Linked DNA regions of Amorphoplanes digitatis. Each later gene encodes a partner of the first gene's protein in a complex. Links are inferred from orthologs where the notes say so. Each region holds a gene or a part of one and is shown on either strand. Other genes may lie near its edges.

Region 1 (10,497 bases):
GGGTGGTCACTGTCCGCGATCGGCGTGAGCGGGACAGCGGGTTCCCCCGCCGCGGGCGGGGCGAGCAGGACCGCGTCGATGTTGCCGGCGGCCAGGCGCAGCCGCTCCTCGAGGGCGCCGAGGAACCTCGGCGAGAGGGGTGCGCTGAGATTGTCGCCGGTGCCGAGCCACGAGTCGACCCAGGGCCGGTCGACGTCGGCGGCCACGACCACATGGCCGGGAAACGACGCCACCGCCGCCCGTTGGGGCGACGGTGGAGACACCAGTTCGAGCCAGGGGTCCGTCGGGAGTCGTTCGTGGTGCTCGACCCGGGCCAGGACCTCCGGAAGACCGTGCGGTGCGGTCAGGCCGACTTCTCCTCGCGTTCGCGACGGGCGCGGCGGCCGACGAATTCGCGGGGGACGATCGTCGGTATGACGTTCTCCACCACTACCTCGCGGGTGATGAGCACCCGGGCGGCATCGGGGTTGCTGGGTACCTCGTACATCACGGAGAGGAGGACCTCCTCCATGATGGCCCGCAGGCCGCGGGCGCCGGTGCCGCGGAGCATCGCCTGGTCGGCGATCGCCTCGAGGGCGCCGGTGTCGAACTCGAGCTCAACGCCGTCGAGCTCGAAGAGCCGCTGGTACTGCTTCACGTACGCGTTGCGGGGCTCGGTGAGGATCTTGATGAGCGCCTCGCGGTCGAGGTTGCGCACGGTGGTGATGACCGGCAGCCGGCCGATGAACTCGGGGATCAGGCCGAACTTCAGCATGTCCTCGGGCATGACCTTGCTGAAGATGTCGTCCGTGTCGCGGTCCGAGATCGAGCGCAGGTGTGCGCCGAAGCCGACGCCGCCCTGGCCGACCCGGGACTCGATGATCCGGTCCAGGCCCGCGAACGCCCCACCGACGATGAACAGCACGTTGGTGGTGTCGATCTGGATGAACTCCTGGTGCGGGTGCTTACGGCCGCCCTGCGGCGGGACGTTCGCCACCGTACCCTCGAGGATCTTCAGCAGGGCCTGCTGGACGCCCTCGCCGGACACGTCGCGGGTGATCGACGGGTTTTCGCTCTTGCGGGCGATCTTGTCGACCTCGTCGATGTAGATGATGCCCTGCTCGGCGCGCTTCACGTCGTAATCCGCGGCCTGTATCAACTTGAGCAGGATGTTCTCGACGTCCTCGCCGACGTAGCCGGCCTCGGTCAGCGCCGTGGCGTCCGCGATCGCGAACGGGACGTTGAGCATGCGGGCCAGCGTCTGCGCCAGGTGGGTTTTACCGCAGCCGGTGGGGCCGATGAGCATGATGTTGGACTTGGCCACCTCGACGTCGCTACCGCCTCCGGGCGCGCCGGCCGACTCGGCCTGAATCCTCTTGTAGTGGTTGTAGACAGCGACAGAGAGGGCCTTCTTGGCCTGCTCCTGCCCGACCACGTAGTTGTCGAGGAACTGGCAGATCTCCATCGGCTTGGGAAGCTCTTCCCACTTCACCTCGCCGGTTTCGGCCAGCTCTTCCTCGATGATCTCGTTACAGAGGTCGATGCACTCGTCGCAGATGTAGACACCAGGGCCCGCGATGAGCTTTTTGACCTGCTTCTGGGACTTCCCACAGAAGGAGCACTTCAGTAGGTCGCCACCGTCGCCGATCCGTGCCACCTACGTTCTCCCTGCGCTCATCGGCCGGCTTGTGCCGGCCCCTGGCCTGAGGATGGTTTCCTCGTCGCCAAACAACGTCCTACAGAGTTCATCGTCTGCCGACCCGCGTTACTGAGGTTGCTGGCTCGACGTTACCCGCTGACGGGCAGTTCTCCGACCCCCCAAAACGGGCGTGTCAGGGGTCAGTCAGTCTAGCGCGCGCCGACCGACCCCCGACATGACACGTTTGGGCTCAGACGCCGGCGTTCTGGAGGCTCTTCTTGCGGGTGGCCAGGACGGTGTCGACCAGGCCGTACTCCTTGGCCTCGCTGGCCGTCATGATCTTGTCTCGGTCGATGTCCTTGCGGACCTTCTCGACCGACTGGTTGGAGTGCTTGGCGAGCATCTCCTCGAGCTGGGTGCGCATGCGCATGATCTCGCGTGCCTGGATCTCGATGTCCGAGCCCTGGCCGTAGCCGCCCTCGGTGGCCGGCTGGTGGATGATGATCCGCGAGTGCGGGAGCGCCATCCGCTTGCCGGGGGTGCCGCCGGAGAGCAGCACCGCGGCCGCGCTGGCCGCCTGGCCGAGGCAGACCGTGCTGATGTCCGGACGGACGTACTGCATCGTGTCATAGATCGCCGTCATCGCGGTGAACGACCCACCGGGCGAGTTGATGTACATCAGGATGTCGCGGTCCGGGTCGGCGCTCTCCAGCGTCAGCAGCTGGGCCATCACGTCGTTGGCCGACGCGTCGTCCACCTGGACGCCGAGGAAGATGATCCGGTCCTCGAACATCTTGTTGTACGGGTTCGACTCCTTCACGCCGTACGACGTGCGCTCGACGAACGAGGGCAGGACGTAGCGGTTGTGCACCGGAGCGAACCCGGGAGGCATCGTCAGGTCGGTCATGGTCAGCTCTCCTCAGTTCAGCGTTCCGGCGCCCTCGGGAACCTGTGTGGCACCCGTGATCACCTTGTCGATGAAGCCGTAGTTCTTGGCCTCCTCCGCCGTGAACCAGCGGTCCCGGTCGGAGTCGGCCTCGATCTGCGCCTGGTCCTGGCCGGTGTGGAAGGCCACCCGGTCCTGGAACATGCGCTTGGTGTAGAGCATCTGCTCGGCCTGGATGGCGATGTCGGCGGCCGTGCCGCCCATGCCACCCGACGGCTGGTGCATCATGATCCGCGCGTGCGGCAGCGCGTAACGCTTGCCCGCCGTGCCGGCACAGAGCAGCAACTGCCCCATCGACGCGGCCATGCCCATGGCCACGGTGGAGACGTCGTTGTCGATGAACTGCATGGTGTCGTAGATCGCCATGCCGGAGTAGACGGAACCACCCGGCGAGTTGATCCACAGGTTGATGTCGCGCTCGGGGTCTTCCGCGGAGAGCAGGAGCAGCTGCGCGCAGATGCGGTTGGCAACCTGATCGGTCACCTCGCTGCCGAGGAAGATGATCCGCTCGCGCAGGAGGCGGTTGTAGACCGAGTCGTCCAGGTTGCCACTGAGGGAGTCACCACGCAGCGTGGGACTTGCAGGGATGTGCAGATCGGTCATGGCAGCCCTTCACAGCTGACTGTGTCGGCCGAGGGATCCGGCCGACAGGTTGTCCGTCGTAGAACCAACCTAACCGGTCGCATCCGCATCAGCTTCCCGCTCGGGCAGGTGTTCGCTGACAGCGCATCAGCTCCCTCCGTACCCGAAAAAAAGCGTAGGCCGCCGCGTGCCGCAAGGGGCGCGCGGCGGCCGATCCGCCCGGATATCAGTGGTTGTGCCCGGCGTGCTCGTCCTCGGAGGCCTCGCGGAGGTCGTCGAGGCTGAGCGTGTTGCCGGCGGAGTCCTTCATCGTGACCTGCTCCATGACGTTGGCCAGGGCCTTGCCGCGGCGCACGTCGCCGAAGACGGCCGCGGCCGCCCCCGACTTCACGAGCTGGTCGTAGTACTGCTGGGGCTGCATCTGCGCGCGCTGCGCGCGGTGCACGATCTCGTGGCCGAACTCGTCGTCGGAGACCTGGATCTCCTCCGCGTCCGCGATCGTGTCGAGCAGCAGCTGGATCCGGACGCCCTCGGTGGCCGCCTCGGTCAGCTCGCTGTCGATCTGCTCCTCGGTCTTCTCCTCCGAGGTCAGGTAGTCCTCGAGGCTGGCGCCGATGCGCTCCAGCTGGTCGGTCATCGCCTGCTTGCGGCCCTCGACCTCGTCCTTGACGATGCCCTCGGGCGCCGGGATGTCGGCGGCCTCGACGAGCTGCTTGAGCGCCTCGTCGCGGGCGGCGTAGATCTGCTCGACCTTCTTGACCTTGCTCAGCCGCTCCTTGAGGTCGGCCTTGAGCTCGTCGAGGGTGTCGAACTCGCTCGCCAGCTGCGCGAACTCGTCGTCGATCTCGGGCAGCTGCTTGTCCTTGACGCTACGCACCGTAACGGCCACCTCGGCGTCGCGGCCGGCGAAGTCGCCGCCGACGAGCTGCGTGGTGAACGTGGCGTCGGCGCCCGTGACCAGGCCGACGAGGACGTCGTCGAGGCCCGGGAGAAGCTGCTTGCTGCCGACCTCGTGCGAGATGTTGGTCGCGGAGCCGCCGGGCACCTCCTCGCCGTCGACCGTCGCCCGCAGGTCGAGCTGGACGTAGTCGCCCTCCGCCGCCGGGCGGTCAACGGTCTTGAGGGTGGCGAAGCGCTCACGCAGGCCGGAGATCTGCTCGTCGATCTCGCTGTCGCCGATCTCGACGGCCGGAACCTCAACCGTGATGCCCGAAAGGTCCGGAATGGTGATCTCCGGACGGACGTCGACCTCCGCGGTGAACTTCAGCGGCTCGTTGTCGGCGAACTCGGTGATCTCCACCTCAGGGCGGCCCAGCGTCTTGACGTCGTGCTCGCGCACCGCGGCCAGGATCTGCTGCGGGATGGCCTCCTGCACGGCCTCGTTGAGGACCGTGCCCCGGCCGACGCGCTGGTCGATGACCGCGGCGGGGATCTTGCCCCGGCGGAAGCCCGGAATCTGGACCTGAGAACCGATCTCACGGTACGCCTTCAGCAGGCTGGGCTTCAGCTCGTCGAACGGCACCTCGATGGCGAGCCGCACCCGAGTCGGACTCAGAGTCTCGACGGTGCTCTTCACAGGCGTACTCCTTGATGGATCTCTTCGTGTGTTGGTGAAGTCGGGGTGGCGGGATTTGAACCCACGGCCCCTCGCTCCCAAAGCGAGTGCGCTACCAAGCTGCGCCACACCCCGTGGCGACGGCAAGTGTATGCGGTCCACCGCGTGTCGTGTGCCGCGGCGTCACCCGCGTGCGCCACGCGGGGGATATCGGGTTCGCATGCCGCGGCGGCATTCAGTAGGCTGACCCCGGCACCGCACAGCAGTGGGGTGTCACGCGGGCGTAGCTCAATGGTAGAGCCTCAGTCTTCCAAACTGATTACGCGAGTTCGATTCTCGTCGCCCGCTCGGAGTACAAAGGCCCAGGTCAGGGAGCATATCCCGAACCTGGGCCTTCGTCGTTCCAACGACCTAAATGATCTTGCGGGCCGGTAGCTCAGCCCACAGGCCGCTCGCCCTTCTTCCTCCGGCCGCCGGCCTTACTCCCCGGGTGCCCGCACCCGAGGATGCGGCAAGGGTGTTCCCCGTGTGCCCCAGTTCGTGGAGGCGGCAGCCGGGCAGCCCGACCGACGCCACCGCGTCGCGCCAGCCGGCCGCCTTGCCGAGGAACTCGACCGCAGCACGCGGCACTTCGCCCCTGTGAAGATCAGCACGTCCGGGTCGTTACACGGCTGTCGAGATGACGGAGAGGAACGTGCTGTTGACGCCCGCTTCGAGCACGGACACGTCGCTGGGCTCGTACACGGTCTCTCCGAAGCACACCGACCAAGAGTGCGCCGCGACCCCTGCTCTCAGGCACTCCCACCGACCACGGGGGCCGGGTCGGTTTATTTGCACTGCCGCTTCGGCGTAGTAGACGCTCGATCGGCTGTTGCGCACGATCACTGCCACCTGCACGTCCGACCCAGACCCATGGTTCGTCCTGATCCCACAGGCCTGCGCGAACACGTTGGCTTCGATCGGCAAGGTGCTACCGCAGTTCCACAAGGAGGTGCCGACATCGTCCGAATGGAAATTGGGCAGCCGGCTCGACGCCGCGCGTGCGCCCGCGAGGTCTGCGCGGCACCAGGGCGAGCACGGAGGCCTGGGCGACGGCGACCTGGTCGCCCGGGAGTGTGATAGCGGTCATAGCTGCCACGGAAACGTCTCAGACTCGGATACGGCTGTGCCCGTAGTCGGGGTGACCCTCCAGGAACCCGCAGACGAAGCAGGGTCCTTCACTGACTCGGCGCGCGTACTGCTCAAGGTTGATACCCACGGTTGCCTAGAGGTCCCGGCCGAGGACGGCCGCGGCTACCGCGCCGACGTCGACGGGCTGGTCCGTGCGTACCCGCACGGTCAGCCCGACACCCAGCGGCTCGGCGCGCGCCGCCCAGTCCTCCCAGCAGGCCGCCAGCCGCCGCGCATCCTGATATACCGCCGGCCGGCTACGCGCCGCGAAGCGCTCGCGGGCGACGTCGGCCGGCACCTCGCACCAGATCTCGGCCACCATCGGGGCGCAGCAATGCTCTAAGCCCGCCTTGACGAGGCCCAGGTCACGAGGCTTGAACCACCAGGACTCGAGGATCACCGTGCCGGGCATCTCGGCGACCAGACTCCATGCCGTCTCCATCGCGATGCGACCCAACGAAGGCGTGGCAGCGGAGGGGAACGCATCCGCGAGCAGCTCCTTGATCGAGTCCTTCGACACCAGAGGCACAGAGAGCTGAACGGCCAGCTGTGAAGCGAGCGTCGTCTTGCCGGACGCGGGCAACCCGTTCACCAGTACCAGGCGATCGACCATGTCAGTCCGCGGACGGGTGTTGAAGCTGCTGGTGGAGCTGCCCGGCGATGTTCACCACCACTGAGAACCGGAACACCTGAATCTCGTCGACGTTGAAGCTGCCGGTGACGATGGGTGGCGGCGCGTAGGCGTACACCTCGTCATCGTTCAGGCTCAGGCCCCGCCGGTGGAAAGCGGCCATTGCCAGCGCGCCCAACAGGTACTGGTCCTGGCCTTCCTCTGTCTCCAGGTCGGCGATCAGCTCGGCGCGGCTCGCCCATCCCGGCGTGAGCTCTCCACCGAGCGTGTCGAGAAACCACCACGCGCCGTGTTCGTCCTCCAGGAAGATGTTGCCGAACAGTGAGGCGAAGCGGGGCGTCTTGCCATGCAGGTCCAGCCATGACCATGACTCCAGCGCCGCGGCGTACTGGTCGTCGCTGAACTGCTTGGTGAGCTCCATCCCAGCATCCGATCATGGGCAACATGCGGCGGTCCAGGACGGGGACCGATCACCCTCGTTCCCGGCGGACTTGTTCGAGCATGGCTATGTCGGACTCCAGGTCAGGGTGGCCGACCTGCCGGTTCAGTTCCACCGCCTTCTCCAGTTCGGCGACGGCCCGGTCGAGCTCGCCCCGCTGGCGGTAGATCATCGCGACGTTGAACCGCGTGACGGCCTCGCCGGCCCGGTCGCCGACCTCCTGGCGGATCGGCAGGGCCCGGCCGTAGTAGTCCAGCGCCTGCTGCGGGTCGCCCAACCCGTCGTACACGCCGCCGATGTTGTTCAAGCTGACGGCCTCGCCGACCCGGTCACCCACCTCCTGCACGATCGGCAGCGCCTGCCGGTAGTAGCCCAGCGCAAGCTGCCGATCGCCCAGGCCGTGGTGCACGTGGCCGATGTTGTTCAACGTGGTGGCTTCACCGGCCCGGTTCCCGACCTCCCGCAGGATCGGCAGGGCCTGCCCGAAGTACTCCAGCGCCTGCTGCCGGTCGCCCGCCCCGTCGAAGACACGGCCGATGTTGTTCAACGTGGTGGCTTCGCCGCCCCGGTCGCCGACCTCCCGCAGGATCGGCAGGGCCTGGCCGTAGTAGTCAAGCGCCCGCTGCGCGTCGCCCGCCACCGAGAACACGTGGCCGATGTTGCTCAACGTGACAGCCTCGCCGCCCCGGTCACCGACCTCCCGGCGGATGGGCAGGGCCTGCCCGAGATAGTCCAGCGCCTGCTGTAGTTCACCCAGTCCGTCGTACACGTGGCCGAGGTTGTTCAACGCGGCGGCCTCACCGGCCCGGTCACCCACCTCCCGCAGGATCGGCAGGGCCTGGCCGTAGTAGTCAAGCGCACGCCGCCGGTCGCCCCAACCGTCGTACACGCCGCCGATGTTGCTCAATGCGGCGGCCTCGTTCCCGCGGTCGCCGGCGGCCCGGTACAGGCCCAGCGCGCGGTCGTAGACGGCCAGCGCCTCGGCCGGGAATCCGGTGACCTGTTTGGCCCAACCCAGGTGGTAGTAGGCGGCGGCGTCCTCGCCAAGGGTCAGGGTCTGCTCGGCCAGCCGGATCACGTCGGCGAACCGCGACCGGGCCAGCCACACGCGACCGACCCGGTCACCGACAACCCGCGCGATCGCCGCGTCCTGGCCGGCCACCGCCAGGCGATGCACCTCCACAAACCGCGCCACCGATGTCATCGCGATCTCGTCTGCTCCTGACGGGCAAGCTCCAGCATGGCGGTGTCGCGGTCCAGATTGGGGCGGCCGACCTGCCGGTCCAGCTCCACGACCTGCTCCAGCTCGGCGACGGCCCGGCCCAGCTCGCCCAGCTGGCGATGGATCATGGCGATGTTGTAGAGCGTGACTGCCTCACCGGCCCGGTCACCGACCTCCCGCAGGATCGCGCGGGCCTGGCCGAGGTACTCCAGCGCCCGCCCAGGATCACCTGACCCGTCGTACACCAGGGCGATGTTGTTCAGGGTGATGGCTTCACCGGCCCGATCGCCGACCTCGTGGCGGATCGGCAGGGCTTGCAGGAAGTGGTCCAGCGCCTGCTTCCGGTCGCCCAGCCCGGCGTGCACGAAACCGATGTTGTTCAACGCGGTGGCTTCACTGGCCCGGTTCCCGACCTCCCGGACGATGAGCAGGGCTTGGCCGTAGTGGTTCAGCGACTGCTCCGGGTCGCCCAGCCCGTCGTACACGCTGCCGATGTTGTTCAGCGTGACGGCCTCGTTGGCCCGGTCACCTACCTGCCGGAAGATCGGCAGGGCCTGCCCGAAGTAGTCCATCGCCCGCTGCCGGTCACCCAACCCGGCGTACACGCCACCGATGTTGCTCAACGTGGCGGCCTCGTTCCCGCGCTCCTGGGCGGCCCGGTACAGGCTCAACGCGCGGTCGTAGGCGGCCAGCGCCTCCATCGGGAAACCGGTGGCCTGTCTGCCCCGGCCCAGGTCGTAGAAGGCGCCGGCGTCCTCACCCAGCGCCAGGGTCTGCTCGGCCAACCGGATCACGTCGGCGAACCGCGACCGGACCAGCCACACCCGACCGACCCGGTCACCCACCGTGCGCGCGATCGTGGCTTCGCGTCCGGCCACCGCCAGGCGATGCACCTCCACCAGCTGAGCCATCGACGCCGTCACGGCTCGGCCCCCGGAACCGTTCCCGCCTGTTCCTGGCGGACCTGCTCCAGCATCGCGGTGTCGGACTCCAGGTCAGGGTGGCTGACCTGGCGGTCCAGCTCCACGACCTGCTCCAGTTCGTCGACGGCCCAGCCCAGCTCACCCCAGCGGCGGTAGATCATGGCGATGTTGAACCGCGTGACGGCCTCACCGGCCCGGTCACCGACCTCGCGGCGAATCGGCAGAGCCTGGCCGAAGTAGTCCAGCGCCTGTTGAAGGTCGCCCAGCCCTTCGTGCACCAGGCCGATGTTGTTCAGCGTGACGGCTTCACCGGCCCGGTCGCCGACCTCACGGCGCATCGGCAGCGCCCGCTCGAAGTGGTCCAGCGCCTGCTCCAGGTCGCCCAGTCCGTTGTACGCAAGGCCGATGTTGTTCAACATGACGGCTTCACCGGCCCGGTTCCCGACCTCCCGGACGATGAGCAGGGCCTGCCCGTAGTAGTCCAGCGCCTGCTGCCGGTCGCCCAGCCCGTCGTACACGTGGCCGAGGTTGCCCAGCGTGGCGGCTTCACCGTCCCGGTCACCGACCTCCCGCTGGATCGGCAGGGCCTGGCCGTAGTAGTCCAGCGCCCGCTGCCGGTCGCCCAAACCGTCGTACACGGCACCGATGTTGCCCAGCGCGGCGGCCTCGTTCACCCGCTCCTGGCGAGCCCGGAACAGGGTCAGCGCGCGGTCGTAGGCGGCCAGCGCCTCGGCCGGGTAACCGGTGACCTGCCTGGCCCATCCCAGGTCGTAGTAGGCGCCGGCGTCATCGCCCAGCGTCAGGGTGAGCTCGGCCATCCGCATCACGTCGGCGAAGCGCGACCGGACCAGCCACACTCGACCGACCAGATTTCCCACCGAACTCGCGATCCCGGCCTCGCGGCCGGCCACCGCCAGGCGATGCACCTCCACCAGCTGGGCGATCGACGTCATCGCGGGCCCGGAATCGATCCGGCCTGTTCCTGGCGGACACGCTCGAGAACGGCGGTGTCGGACTCCAGGTCGGGGTGGCCGACCAGCCGGTCCAGCTCCACGACCTGCTCCAGCTCGGCGACGGCCCGGTCAAGCTCGCCCAGCTCGCGGTAGACCATGGCGGTGCTGAACCGCGTGACAGCCTCACCGGCCCGGTCACCGACCTCCCGGCGAATCGGCAGGGCCTGCCCGAAGTAGTCCAGCGCCCGCTGCCGATCACCCAACCCGGCGTACACGCCGCCGATGTTGTTCAACGTGGCGGCCACTCCCGCCCGCAATCCGACCTCACGCAGGATCGGCAGGGCCTGCCCGTAGTAGTCCAGCGCCCGCCGGCGGTCGCCCATCCTGTCGTTCACGCTGCCGATGTTGTTCAACGCGGCGGCCTCACCCGCCCGGTCACCGACCTCCCGCACGATGGG
Region 2 (10,245 bases), 610 kb from region 1 along the record:
CCTTGAGTCGCGTGACGAGCTCCTCTTCCGGGAGTTCACGCAGCTCGGAGGCCTTAACGCCCGCTGCCATCAGCTTTCACCCACTTCGCGCGTCACGATGCGGCACTTCATCGGGAGCTTGTGGATCGCGCGACGCATCGCTTCGCGCGCGATCGTCTCGTTCGGGAAGGACATCTCGAAGAGAATGCGTCCCGGCTTGACGTTCGCCACCCACCACTCCGGCGAGCCCTTGCCGGAACCCATGCGGGTCTCGGCGGGCTTCTTGGTCAGCGCCTGGTCCGGGAAGATCGAGATCCAGACCTTACCGCCACGCTTGATGTGGCGCGTCATGGCGATACGGGCCGACTCGATCTGCCGGTTGGTCACATACGCCGGCTCCAGGGCCTGGATACCGAACTCACCGAAGACCACCCGGTTGCCGCCCTTGGACGCGCCGTGGCGGTCCGGGTGGTGCGGCTTGCGGAAGCCCTTCGGGGGCTTACGCGGCATCAGCATGTGTCAGCCCTCCTGCTGCGTTTCGGCCGCGGCCGGAGCAACGGCGGTGTCGGTCGTGGGCGCGGCCTCCGCCGAGGCGGGGGTCACAGCCGCGGCCTGGGCGGCACGGCCGGCCTCGGTGCCACCCGCGGTCGTACCGGACGAACCGGAACGGCCACGGCGCGGACGCTCGGGGCGGTCGGCACGGTCACGGCGCGGACGCGCGGGCGCCTCGGGGGCGACCTCGCGACCCGGCACGGCGTCGCCCTTGTAGATCCAGACCTTCACACCGATGCGGCCGAAGGTCGTACGGGCCTCGAAGAAGCCGTACTCGATGTTGGCGCGCAGCGTGTGCAGCGGAACGCGACCCTCACGGTAGAACTCCGTGCGGCTCATCTCCGCGCCGCCGAGGCGGCCGGAGACCTGCACGCGGATGCCCTTGCAGACCGGGTTCTTCATCGCGGACTGCATCGCCTTGCGCATCGCCCGGCGGAAGCTGACCCGGCTGGACAGCTGCTCGGCGACGCCCTGCGCCACGAGCTGTGCGTCCGACTCCGGGCTCTTCACCTCGAGGATGTTGAGCTGCACCTGCTTGCCGGTGAGCTTCTCGAGCTCGCCGCGGATCCGGTCGGCCTCCGCACCCTTACGGCCGATGACGATGCCCGGCCGGGCGGTGTGGATGTCCACGCGGACCCGGTCACGGGTGCGCTCGATGTCGACCTTGGAGATGCCGGCGCGCTCGAGGCCCTTGGACATCATGCGGCGGATCTTGACGTCCTCGCCGATGTAGTCCTTGTAGAGCTTGTCCGCGAACCAGCGGCTCCGCCAGTCGGTGGAGATGCCGAGACGGAACCCGGTGGGGTGAACTTTCTGACCCATTACTCGGCACCCTCCGTGCTCTGCTGGGATTCGGCGGCGGGCGCCGCCTTCTTCGCAGGCGCGGCCTTCTTCGCGGCGGCCTTGCGGGCCGGAGTGGCCACCTGGACCGCCTCCACTGCCACGGTGATGTGGCAGGTGCGCTTGCGGATCCGGTACGCCCGGCCCTGCGCACGCGGCCGGAACCGCTTCAGCGTCGGACCCTCGTCGACGAACGCCTCGCTGACGAGGAGAGCGTCCGGGTCGAGCCGCTCGTTGTTCTCCGCGTTCGCAATCGCGCTCGCGAGCACCTTGTAGACCTGCTCACTCGCGGCCTGCGGTGCGAACTGCAGAACCGTGAGAGCCTCCTTCGCGGGCAGACCGCGGACGAGGTTGATCACACGGCGCGCCTTGTTCGGCGAGATGCGCACGTGGCGCGCAACCGCCCGTGCGCCCGGAAGCGCCGGAGCGTCGCCCTTGACTGGCATCGCTGTAACCCCTCTTGTTTCTTAATCCGTGGACTGCTTAGCGACGACGGCTCTTGCGGTCGTCCTTCTCGTGACCCTTGAACGTGCGGGTCAGAGCGAACTCGCCGAGCTTGTGCCCGACCATGGCCTCGGTGATGAACACCGGGACGTGCTTGCGCCCGTCGTGCACGGCGATCGTGTGCCCGAGCATGTCGGGAATGATCGTCGAGCGTCGCGACCAGGTCTTGATGACGTTCTTCGAGTTCTTCTCGTTCTGGACTTCCACCTTCTTGATGAGGTGGTCGTCGACGAACGGGCCCTTCTTCAGGCTGCGAGGCATCTTTTAACTCCCGTTACCCGCGCTTGCGGGTGGCGTAGCGGCGGCGAACGATCATGCGGTCGCTCTCCTGGCCCTTGCGGCGGGTACGGCCCTCCGGCTTACCGGCGGGGTTGACCGGGTGGCGACCACCTGAGGTCTTACCCTCACCACCACCGTGCGGGTGGTCGACCGGGTTCATGGCGACACCACGGACGGTCGGGCGCTTGCCCTTCCATCGCATGCGGCCGGCCTTGCCCCAGTTGATGTTCGACTGCTCGGCGTTGCCGATCTCGCCGACCGTCGCGCGGCAGCGGATGTCGACGCGGCGAATCTCACCGGAGGGCATACGCAGCGTGGCGTACACACCCTCACGGCCGAGCAGCTGGATGCCAACGCCGGCCGAACGGGCCAGCTTGGCGCCACCGCCGGGACGAAGCTCCACACCGTGGACCGTCGTACCGACCGGGATGTTGCGCAGGGGCAGGTTGTTGCCCGGCTTGATGTCCGCGCCGACACCCGACTCGACCCGGTCGCCCTGCTTGAGGTCCTTCGGCGCGAGGATGTAGCGCTTCTCGCCGTCGGCGTAGTGCAGCAGTGCGATGCGGGACGTGCGGTTGGGGTCGTACTCGATGTGAGCGACCTTGGCCGGCACGCCGTCCTTGTCGTTGCGCTTGAAGTCGATCAGCCGGTACTGCCGCTTGTGACCGCCGCCCTGGTGCCGCGTGGTGATGCGACCGTGGACGTTGCGGCCACCCTTCTTGGGCAGCGGGGCCAGCAGAGACTTCTCCGGCGTCGACCGGGTGATCTCGGCGAAGTCGGCGACGCTGGAGCCACGACGGCCCGGCGTGGTCGGCTTGTACTTACGGATAGCCATGATTTACAACCCCTTAGCTGACCGGGCCGCCGAAGGCCTCGATACGGTCACCGTCAGCCAGCTTCACCATCGCGCGCTTGGTCGCCTTGCGCTGACCGAACCCGGTCTTGGTGCGCTTGCGCTTGCCCTCGCGGTTCGCGGTGTTCACCGTCAGCACGCGGACGTCGAAGATCTGCTGGATCGCGATCTTGATCTGAGTCTTGTTGGCGTCCGGGTGAACCAGGAACGTGTACCAGTTCTGGTCGAGAACGCTGTAGCTCTTCTCGGAGACCACGGGCGCGACGATGATGTCGCGCGGGTCGGCGATCGTGCTCACTTGTCCCCCTCCTCGGCGGCTTCGGCCGGAACGCCCAGGAACTCGTCGAGGGCTTCCTTGGTGAAGACGACCTCGTCGGCGACCAGGACGTCGTACGTGTTGAGCTGGCCGGCCTCGATGAGGTGGACGGTCGGCTCGTTCCGCAGCGAGATCCAGTTCAGCTCGTCGTGGCTGCTCAGGACGACCAGAACCTTGTTCGATTCGGTCGCCTTGCGCAGCGTGGCGATCGCGGCCTTCGTCGACGGCTTCTCGCCGGCGATGAAGCCCTCGACCACGTGCACCAGGCCGTCGCGTGCCCGGTCAGAGAGGGCGCCACGCAGGGCGGCGGCCTTCATCTTCTTCGGGGTCCGCTGGCTGTAGTCGCGCGGCACGGGTCCGTGCACGACGCCACCGCCGGTGAACTGCGGCGCGCGGATCGAGCCCTGACGGGCGCGACCGGTGCCCTTCTGCTTGTAAGGCTTCTTGCCGCCGCCGGCGACCTCGCCACGGGTCTTCGCCTTGTGCGTACCCTGACGGGCCGCAGCGAGCTGCGCCACGACGACCTGGTGCATCAGCGGGATGTTCGCCTGCACGTCGAAGATGTCGCCGGGCAGCTCGACCGAGCCGGCCTTCGTGCCCTCGGTGTTGATCACGTCAACCGAGCTCACTTGGCACCACCCTTCTTCTTCGCCGCCGTACGGACGAGGATCAGCGCGCCCTTGGGGCCGGGAACGGCACCCTTGACGAGCAGCAGGTTGTTCTCCACGTCGACCGCCTGCACCGTGAGGTTCTGCACGGTGAAGCGCTTGTTGCCCATGCGACCGGCCATCCGGGTACCCCGGAAGACGCGGCCGGGCGTCGCGCAGGCGCCGATGGAGCCGGGCGAACGGTGCTTACGCTCCACACCGTGGCTCGACTTGAGGCCGTGGAAACCGTGCCGCTTCATGACACCGGCGTAGCCCTTGCCCTTGGTCTTACCGGTGACGTCGATCGGCGTACCGACCGCGAACGCCTCAACGGTGACCTCCTGGCCGAGCTCGTACTCGGTGGCGTCGCTGGTGCGCAGCTCCACGATGTGGCGCCGCGGCGACACACCCGCCTTCGCGTAGTGGCCGCCCTCCGGCTTGTTGACCTTCCGCGGGTCGATGGCGCCGTACGCCAACTGAACCGCGGTATAGCCGTCAGTCTCGGGGGTGCGGACCTGGGTCACGACGCACGGGCCGGCCTGCACCACGGTTACCGGGACGACCTTGTTGTTGTCCCAGACCTGGGTCATGCCGAGCTTGGCGCCCAGGATGCCCTTCACTTGCCTGTCCATTGTCCGGATCCCTACAGCTTGATCTCGATGTCGACGCCAGCCGGAAGGTCGAGGCGCATCAGCGAGTCGACCGTCTTCGGAGTCGGGTCGATGATGTCGATCAGACGCTTGTGCGTGCGCATCTCGAAGTGCTCGCGCGAGTCCTTGTACTTGTGCGGCGAACGGATCACGCAGAAACGGTTGATCTCCGTGGGCAGCGGCACCGGGCCAGCAACCTGCGCACCGGTACGCGTAACCGTCTCGACGATCTTGCGCGCCGAGGAGTCGACGACCTCGTGGTCATAGGCCTTGAGCCGGATGCGGATCTTCTGTCCCGCCATGGTGGCTTCTGTTTCCTTCTCTCGATGCCGCTACGTGCGAAAGCTGTGGCCCTCGCATGCCCGCAGGACCGTTGGTCCTGCGATGTCCGACCCCCGCGGTCGGGCGTGTCGCGCTGGTGAACCAGGCTCCGCCCCAAGAATCTGGAGCGATCATGCCCGCAAGGAATTCTCCAGGGAGTCTTCCTTGATCCGTCGGGATCGGGGATGCCGGCGGCTACGAACAACCACGCCGGACACCCGGCGAGGGTGGCTGACCGCCCTCTCTCGAAAGCGAGAGCAGCCAACCACCCTGCGCGGACGCAACCTGACTAGTATGCCGCATCGATCGCGGCATTGCTAATCGGGGTGCTTACTCAGACGTTGATCTTCGTGACCGTGCCGGCGCCGACGGTGCGGCCACCCTCACGGATCGCGAACTTCAGGCCCTGCTCCATGGCGATCGGCTGGATCAGCTTGACCGACATGCTGGTGGAGTCGCCCGGCATGACCATCTCGGTGCCCTCGGGCAGCGTGACGACGCCGGTGACGTCCGTGGTGCGGAAGTAGAACTGCGGGCGGTAGTTCTGGAAGAACGGGGTGTGCCGGCCGCCCTCTTCCTTCGAGAGGATGTAGACCTGGCCCTCGAACTCCGTGTGCGGGGTGCTGGTGCCGGGCTTCACGACGACCATGCCGCGCTCGACGTCCTCGCGCTTGATGCCACGCAGCAGCAGACCGACGTTCTCGCCCGCGCGGGCCTCGTCGAGCAGCTTGCGGAACATCTCGATGCCGGTGCAAACGGTCTTGGTCGACTTCTCGCGGATACCCACGATCTCGACCTCCTCGTTCGGCTTGAGGATGCCGCGCTCGGCGCGACCCGTGACAACGGTGCCGCGGCCGGTGATCGTGAACACGTCCTCGATCGGCATGAGGAACGGCTTCTCGGTCTCACGCTCGGGCTGCGGAATCGCGGTGTCGACCGCGTTCATCAGCTCCATGAGCTTGCCGCTCCACTCCTCGTCGCCCTCGAGCGCCTTGAGTGCCGAGACGCGCACGACCGGCAGGTCGTCGCCCGGGAACTCGTAGGTGCTGAGCAGCTCGCGGACCTCGAGCTCGACGAGCTCCAGGAGCTCCTCGTCCTCGACCATGTCGCTCTTGTTCAGGGCGACAACGATGTACGGAACGCCGACCTGGCGGGCCAGGAGCACGTGCTCCTTGGTCTGCGGCATCGGGCCGTCGGTCGCGGCGACCACCAGGATCGCGCCGTCCATCTGGGCGGCACCGGTGATCATGTTCTTGATGTAGTCGGCGTGGCCGGGGCAGTCCACGTGCGCGTAGTGCCGCGACGCGGTCTGGTACTCGACGTGCGCGATCGAGATCGTGATGCCGCGGGCCTTCTCCTCCGGCGCCTTGTCGATCTCGTCGAACGGCGTGTAGGGGTTCAGGTCCGGGTACTGGTCGTGCAGGACCTTCGTGATTGCCGCAGTCAGCGTCGTCTTACCGTGGTCGATGTGACCAATGGTGCCGATGTTGACGTGCGGCTTAGTCCGCTCGAACTTCGCCTTCGCCACTGGTGTCCTCCTGTGGACTGTGTCTTTTCTTCTCGCCCGGCACGCCGATAAGGCGCTCAGGACTCTGTCGACTGCTCGTGCACGTGCGGTCCTCGACGGACCGCACGTGCCTCAACGCGTCAGGCGCCGGTGGCCTTAGCGATGATCTCCTTCGCGACGCTCTGAGGAACCTCGGCGTAGGAGTCGAACTGCATGCTGTAGCTCGCCCGGCCCTGAGTCTTCGACCGCAGGTCGCCGACGTAGCCGAACATCTCCGAGAGCGGCACCAGTGCCTTGATGACGCGAGCGCCGTGACGCTCCTCCATCGACTGGATGATGCCGCGGCGGGAGTTGAGGTCACCGATGACGTCACCCATGTTGTCCTCAGGGGTGGTGACCTCAACGGACATCATCGGCTCGAGGAGTGCGGGGTCGGCCTTGCGGGCCGCCTCCTTCATCACGATCGAGCCGGCGATCTTGAACGCCATTTCCGACGAGTCGACCTCGTGGAACTGACCGTCCACCAGTGTCAGCTTCACGCCGACAAGCGGGTAGCCGGCGAGGACGCCGTACTGCAGCGAGTCCTGCGCGCCCGCGTCCACCGAGGGGATGTACTCCTTGGGGATGCGACCGCCGGACACCGCGTTGACGAACTCGTAGGTCGGGCCGTCCGCCGCGAGCGGCAGGGGCTCGACGGTGACGACGACCTTCGCGTACTGGCCCGAGCCACCGGTCTGCTTCTTGTGCACGTAGGTGAGCTTCTCCACGGTGCCGCGGATGGTCTCACGGTACGCCACCTGCGGCTTACCGATGTTCGCCTCGACGTTGAACTCGCGGCGCATGCGGTCCACGAGGATGTCGAGGTGCAGCTCGCCCATGCCGGCGATGACCGTCTGACCGGTCTCCTCGTCGTTGAAGACGCGGAAGGTCGGGTCCTCCTCGGCGAGGCGCTGAATCGCGACGCCCAGCTTCTCCTGGTCCGACTTGGTCTTCGGTTCGATGGCGACCTGGATGACCGGCTCCGGGAAGGTCATCGACTCCAGGATGACCGGGTTCGCCGGGTCGCTGAGCGTGTCGCCGGTGGTGGTCTGCTTGAGACCCTGGACGGCGATGATGTCGCCGGCCTGCGCCGACGGGCGCTCCTCACGCTTGTTCGCGTGCATCTGGTAGATCTTGCCGATCCGCTCCTTGCGGTCCTTGGTGGAGTTGACCACCTGGGAGCCGGAATCGAGCGTGCCGGAGTAGACCCGGACGTAGGTGAGCTTGCCGAGGTGCTTGTCCGTCTGAATCTTGAACGCCAGGCCCGAGAAGGGCTCGTCGTTCGACGGCTTGCGCACGATCGGGGTCTCACCGTCGACGGCCGTACCGTCGATCGCGGGGACGTCCAGCGGCGACGGCAGGAAGTCGACGACGGCGTCGAGCATGGGCTGAACGCCCTTGTTCTTGAACGCCGAGCCACACAGCACCGGGTTGGCCTTGCTGGCGATCGTGGCGCGCCGGATGGCGGCCTTGATCTCGTCCTGGGAGACCTCTTCGCCCTCGAGGTACTTCTCCATGACGAAGTCGTCCACGTCGGCGAGCGTCTCGATGAGCTTCTCGCGCCACTCGGTCGCGGAGTCCAGCAGATCTGCCGGGATCTCCTCGATCGCGTAGTCCTCACCCTTGGTGGTCTCGCCACGCCAGGTGAGCGCCCGCATGCCGATCAGGTCGACGACGCCGATGTGGTCACCCTCGAGCCCGATCGGGATCTGGAGGACGAGCGGCGTGGCGTTGAGCCGGTCGATCATCATCTGCACGCAGCGGAAGAAGTCAGCGCCGGTCCGGTCGAGCTTGTTGACGAAGCACATCCGGGGGACGTGGTACTTGTCCGCCTGCCGCCAGACGTTCTCCGTCTGGGGCTCCACGCCGGCGACGCCGTCGTAGACCGCGACGGCACCGTCGAGCACACGCAGCGACCGCTCGACCTCGACCGTGAAGTCGACGTGGCCGGGCGTGTCGATGATCTGGATCGTGTACCCGTTCCACTCGCACTTCGTGGCGGCGGAGGTGATGGTGATGCCGCGTTCCTGTTCCTGCTCCATCCAGTCCATGACGGCCGCGCCCTCGTGGACTTCACCGATCTTGTACGTGATACCGGTGTAGAACAGGATCCGCTCGGTCGTCGTGGTCTTACCAGCGTCGATGTGCGCCATGATGCCGATGTTGCGTACCTTGGCGAGCGCGTCTGCGGCGGCCACTTCAATCCCTACTTTTCTTCGTCGTCGTCTCTACAGGACCGGTACGACTGACTGCGTTGGCCCGGCGGGAACCGGGCCGGCAGCGGGGTCTTACCAGCGGTAGTGCGCGAAGGCCTTGTTGGACTCCGCCATCTTGTGGGTGTCCTCGCGCCGCTTCACGGCAGCACCGAGGCCATTGCTGGCGTCGAGCAGCTCGTTCTGCAGGCGCTCGATCATGGTCTTCTCGCGGCGGGCCTTGGAGTACTGGACCAGCCAGCGCAGACCGAGGGTCGTCTGCCGCGGCGTGCGGACCTCGACCGGCACCTGGTAGGTCGCGCCACCGACACGGCGGCTGCGGACCTCAAGGGTCGGCTTGACGTTGTCCATGGCGCGCTTGAGCGTCACCACGGGGTCGGTGCCGCTCTTCTCCCGGCAGCCCTCGAGGGCGCCGTAGACGATGCGCTCGGCGAGCTGACGCTTGCCCCCGACCAGGATCTTGTTCACCAGCTGGGTGACCAGCGGTGAGTTGTAAACCGGGTCCGGAACCACCGGGTGGCGCGGAGCGGGGCCCTTACGCGGCATGTCAGCTCTTCTCCTTCTTCGCGCCGTAACGGCTGCGGGCCTGCTTGCGGTTGCGGACACCCTGGGTGTCCAGCGAACCGCGGACGATCTTGTAGCGGACGCCCGGGAGGTCCTTCACACGACCGCCGCGCACGAGCACGATCGAGTGCTCCTGCAGGTTGTGGCCGACGCCCGGGATGTACGCCGTCACCTCGATCTGGCTGCTGAGCTTCACACGAGCGACCTTGCGCAGCGCAGAGTTCGGCTTCTTGGGGGTGGTGGTGTACACGCGCGTGCACACGCCGCGCCGCTGGGGGCTTCCCTTCAGCGCCGGCGTCTTGGTCTTGCTCGTCTTCGCCTGGCGGCCCTTTCGGACCAGCTGCTGGATCGTGGGCACCGGGTTTCTCCGCTCCCTTCGGCCGCCCTTTTAGCGGCCGCAATGTCTTCGTTTGCGATGTGCGTCGTGAGACCCCGGTTTGGGTCTCCGACACCCGCGGTCGGGCGTGTCGTCCGGCTCACGGTCCCGCCGCGCGCTTGACACACGCAACGAGTGTTTCTGTCTTTGTCAGGGCTGTAACCCTGTCGTGCCACTGCCCCGTCGATTACCACAGACTCGGGCGCACGCACGAGTTGCCCGGGCGAGCCCGGGCACGAGGGGAAAGAGTACCCACCTCGGGGACACAGGTCAAAACGAGCCTGCTTCCCCTGATGGACATCTCCAACTAACAAGTGTACCGGGTGCCCCGGCACGACAGAGCCGCGGTGTCGGATCCGGCACCACGAGGTCTCACGATGACTGCAATACCACTACCAACAACAACGTCAGCACCGCGATTCCCAGCCCGGCTCCCCCGCACCAGACCCCCGCGACGGCGACGCCGTTGCCGGTGAAGCGGACCCGGCCCTCGGCACCGGAGCGGCGGATCTGCCGCCGTGAGACCAGGCCCACAGCGATGGCTCCGCCGCCGAACAGGACGCTCAGCAGGGCGAACGCTCCCGCCACCCAGCCGCCCCAGCCCT

What was found.
Region 2: the proteins of tig (region 1) and rpsG are in contact, whole or in part, in a crystal structure (PDB 3GTY), measured with the Thermotoga maritima proteins. The link is inferred for Amorphoplanes digitatis from one-to-one orthologs. Residues at the interface, in WP_004081061.1 of Thermotoga maritima: Glu122, Val124, Val129, Leu130, Tyr133, Glu188, Gly259, Ile262, Tyr263, Glu266, Ser270, Glu273, Gln274, Glu277, Arg308, Gln311, Ile312, Ser315, Tyr316, Glu325, Arg329, Arg336, Leu363, Phe366, Trp367, Arg373, Leu377, Arg381, Leu384, Glu387; in WP_004081843.1 of Thermotoga maritima: Lys34, Lys52, Lys55, Glu59, Arg62, Gln63, Glu66, Asn67, Lys69, Val71, Arg95, Ala109, Lys110, Lys111, Gly112, Arg113, Pro114, Glu117, Glu121, Ile124, Ala125, Tyr127, Asn128, Asn129, Thr130, Gly131, Lys135, Asp139, Arg142, Met143.

What each region holds. Positions count from the first base shown.
Region 1 is NZ_JACHNH010000001.1:7,419,291-7,429,787, forward strand. What follows is about bases 2,548-5,533. They hold tig (trigger factor), read right to left. Parts: upstream 4,723-5,533; coding sequence 3,373-4,722; downstream 2,548-3,372. Other genes in these bases: BJ971_RS32515 (ATP-dependent Clp protease proteolytic subunit), read right to left, coding at 2,548-3,167. Also shown: ATP-dependent Clp protease ATP-binding subunit ClpX, read right to left, coding at 344-1,636; BJ971_RS32510 (ATP-dependent Clp protease proteolytic subunit), read right to left, coding at 1,869-2,525; more of BJ971_RS32515, read right to left, coding at 2,538-2,547; BJ971_RS32535 (P-loop nucleotide/nucleoside kinase family protein), read right to left, coding at 5,966-6,484; BJ971_RS32540 (hypothetical protein), read right to left, coding at 6,486-6,923; BJ971_RS32545 (tetratricopeptide repeat protein), read right to left, coding at 6,973-8,145; BJ971_RS32550 (tetratricopeptide repeat protein), read right to left, coding at 8,142-9,074; BJ971_RS32555 (tetratricopeptide repeat protein), read right to left, coding at 9,083-10,039; BJ971_RS32560 (tetratricopeptide repeat protein), read right to left, coding at 10,036-10,497. UniProt on the Bacillus subtilis protein: Involved in protein export. Acts as a chaperone by maintaining the newly synthesized protein in an open conformation. Functions as a peptidyl-prolyl cis-trans isomerase.
Region 2 is NZ_JACHNH010000001.1:8,023,828-8,034,072, forward strand. What follows is about bases 7,512-10,245. They hold rpsG (30S ribosomal protein S7), read right to left. Parts: upstream 9,247-10,245; coding sequence 8,776-9,246; downstream 7,512-8,775. Other genes in these bases: fusA (elongation factor G), read right to left, coding at 7,512-8,685; rpsL (30S ribosomal protein S12), read right to left, coding at 9,248-9,622; BJ971_RS35510 (hypothetical protein), read right to left, coding at 10,013-10,245. In the rest of the region: rpmC (50S ribosomal protein L29), read right to left, coding at 1-70; rplP (50S ribosomal protein L16), read right to left, coding at 70-495; rpsC (30S ribosomal protein S3), read right to left, coding at 499-1,353; rplV (50S ribosomal protein L22), read right to left, coding at 1,353-1,817; rpsS (30S ribosomal protein S19), read right to left, coding at 1,855-2,136; rplB (50S ribosomal protein L2), read right to left, coding at 2,150-2,989; rplW (50S ribosomal protein L23), read right to left, coding at 3,003-3,305; rplD (50S ribosomal protein L4), read right to left, coding at 3,302-3,952; rplC (50S ribosomal protein L3), read right to left, coding at 3,949-4,602; rpsJ (30S ribosomal protein S10), read right to left, coding at 4,614-4,922; tuf (elongation factor Tu), read right to left, coding at 5,276-6,469; more of fusA, read right to left, coding at 6,589-7,511.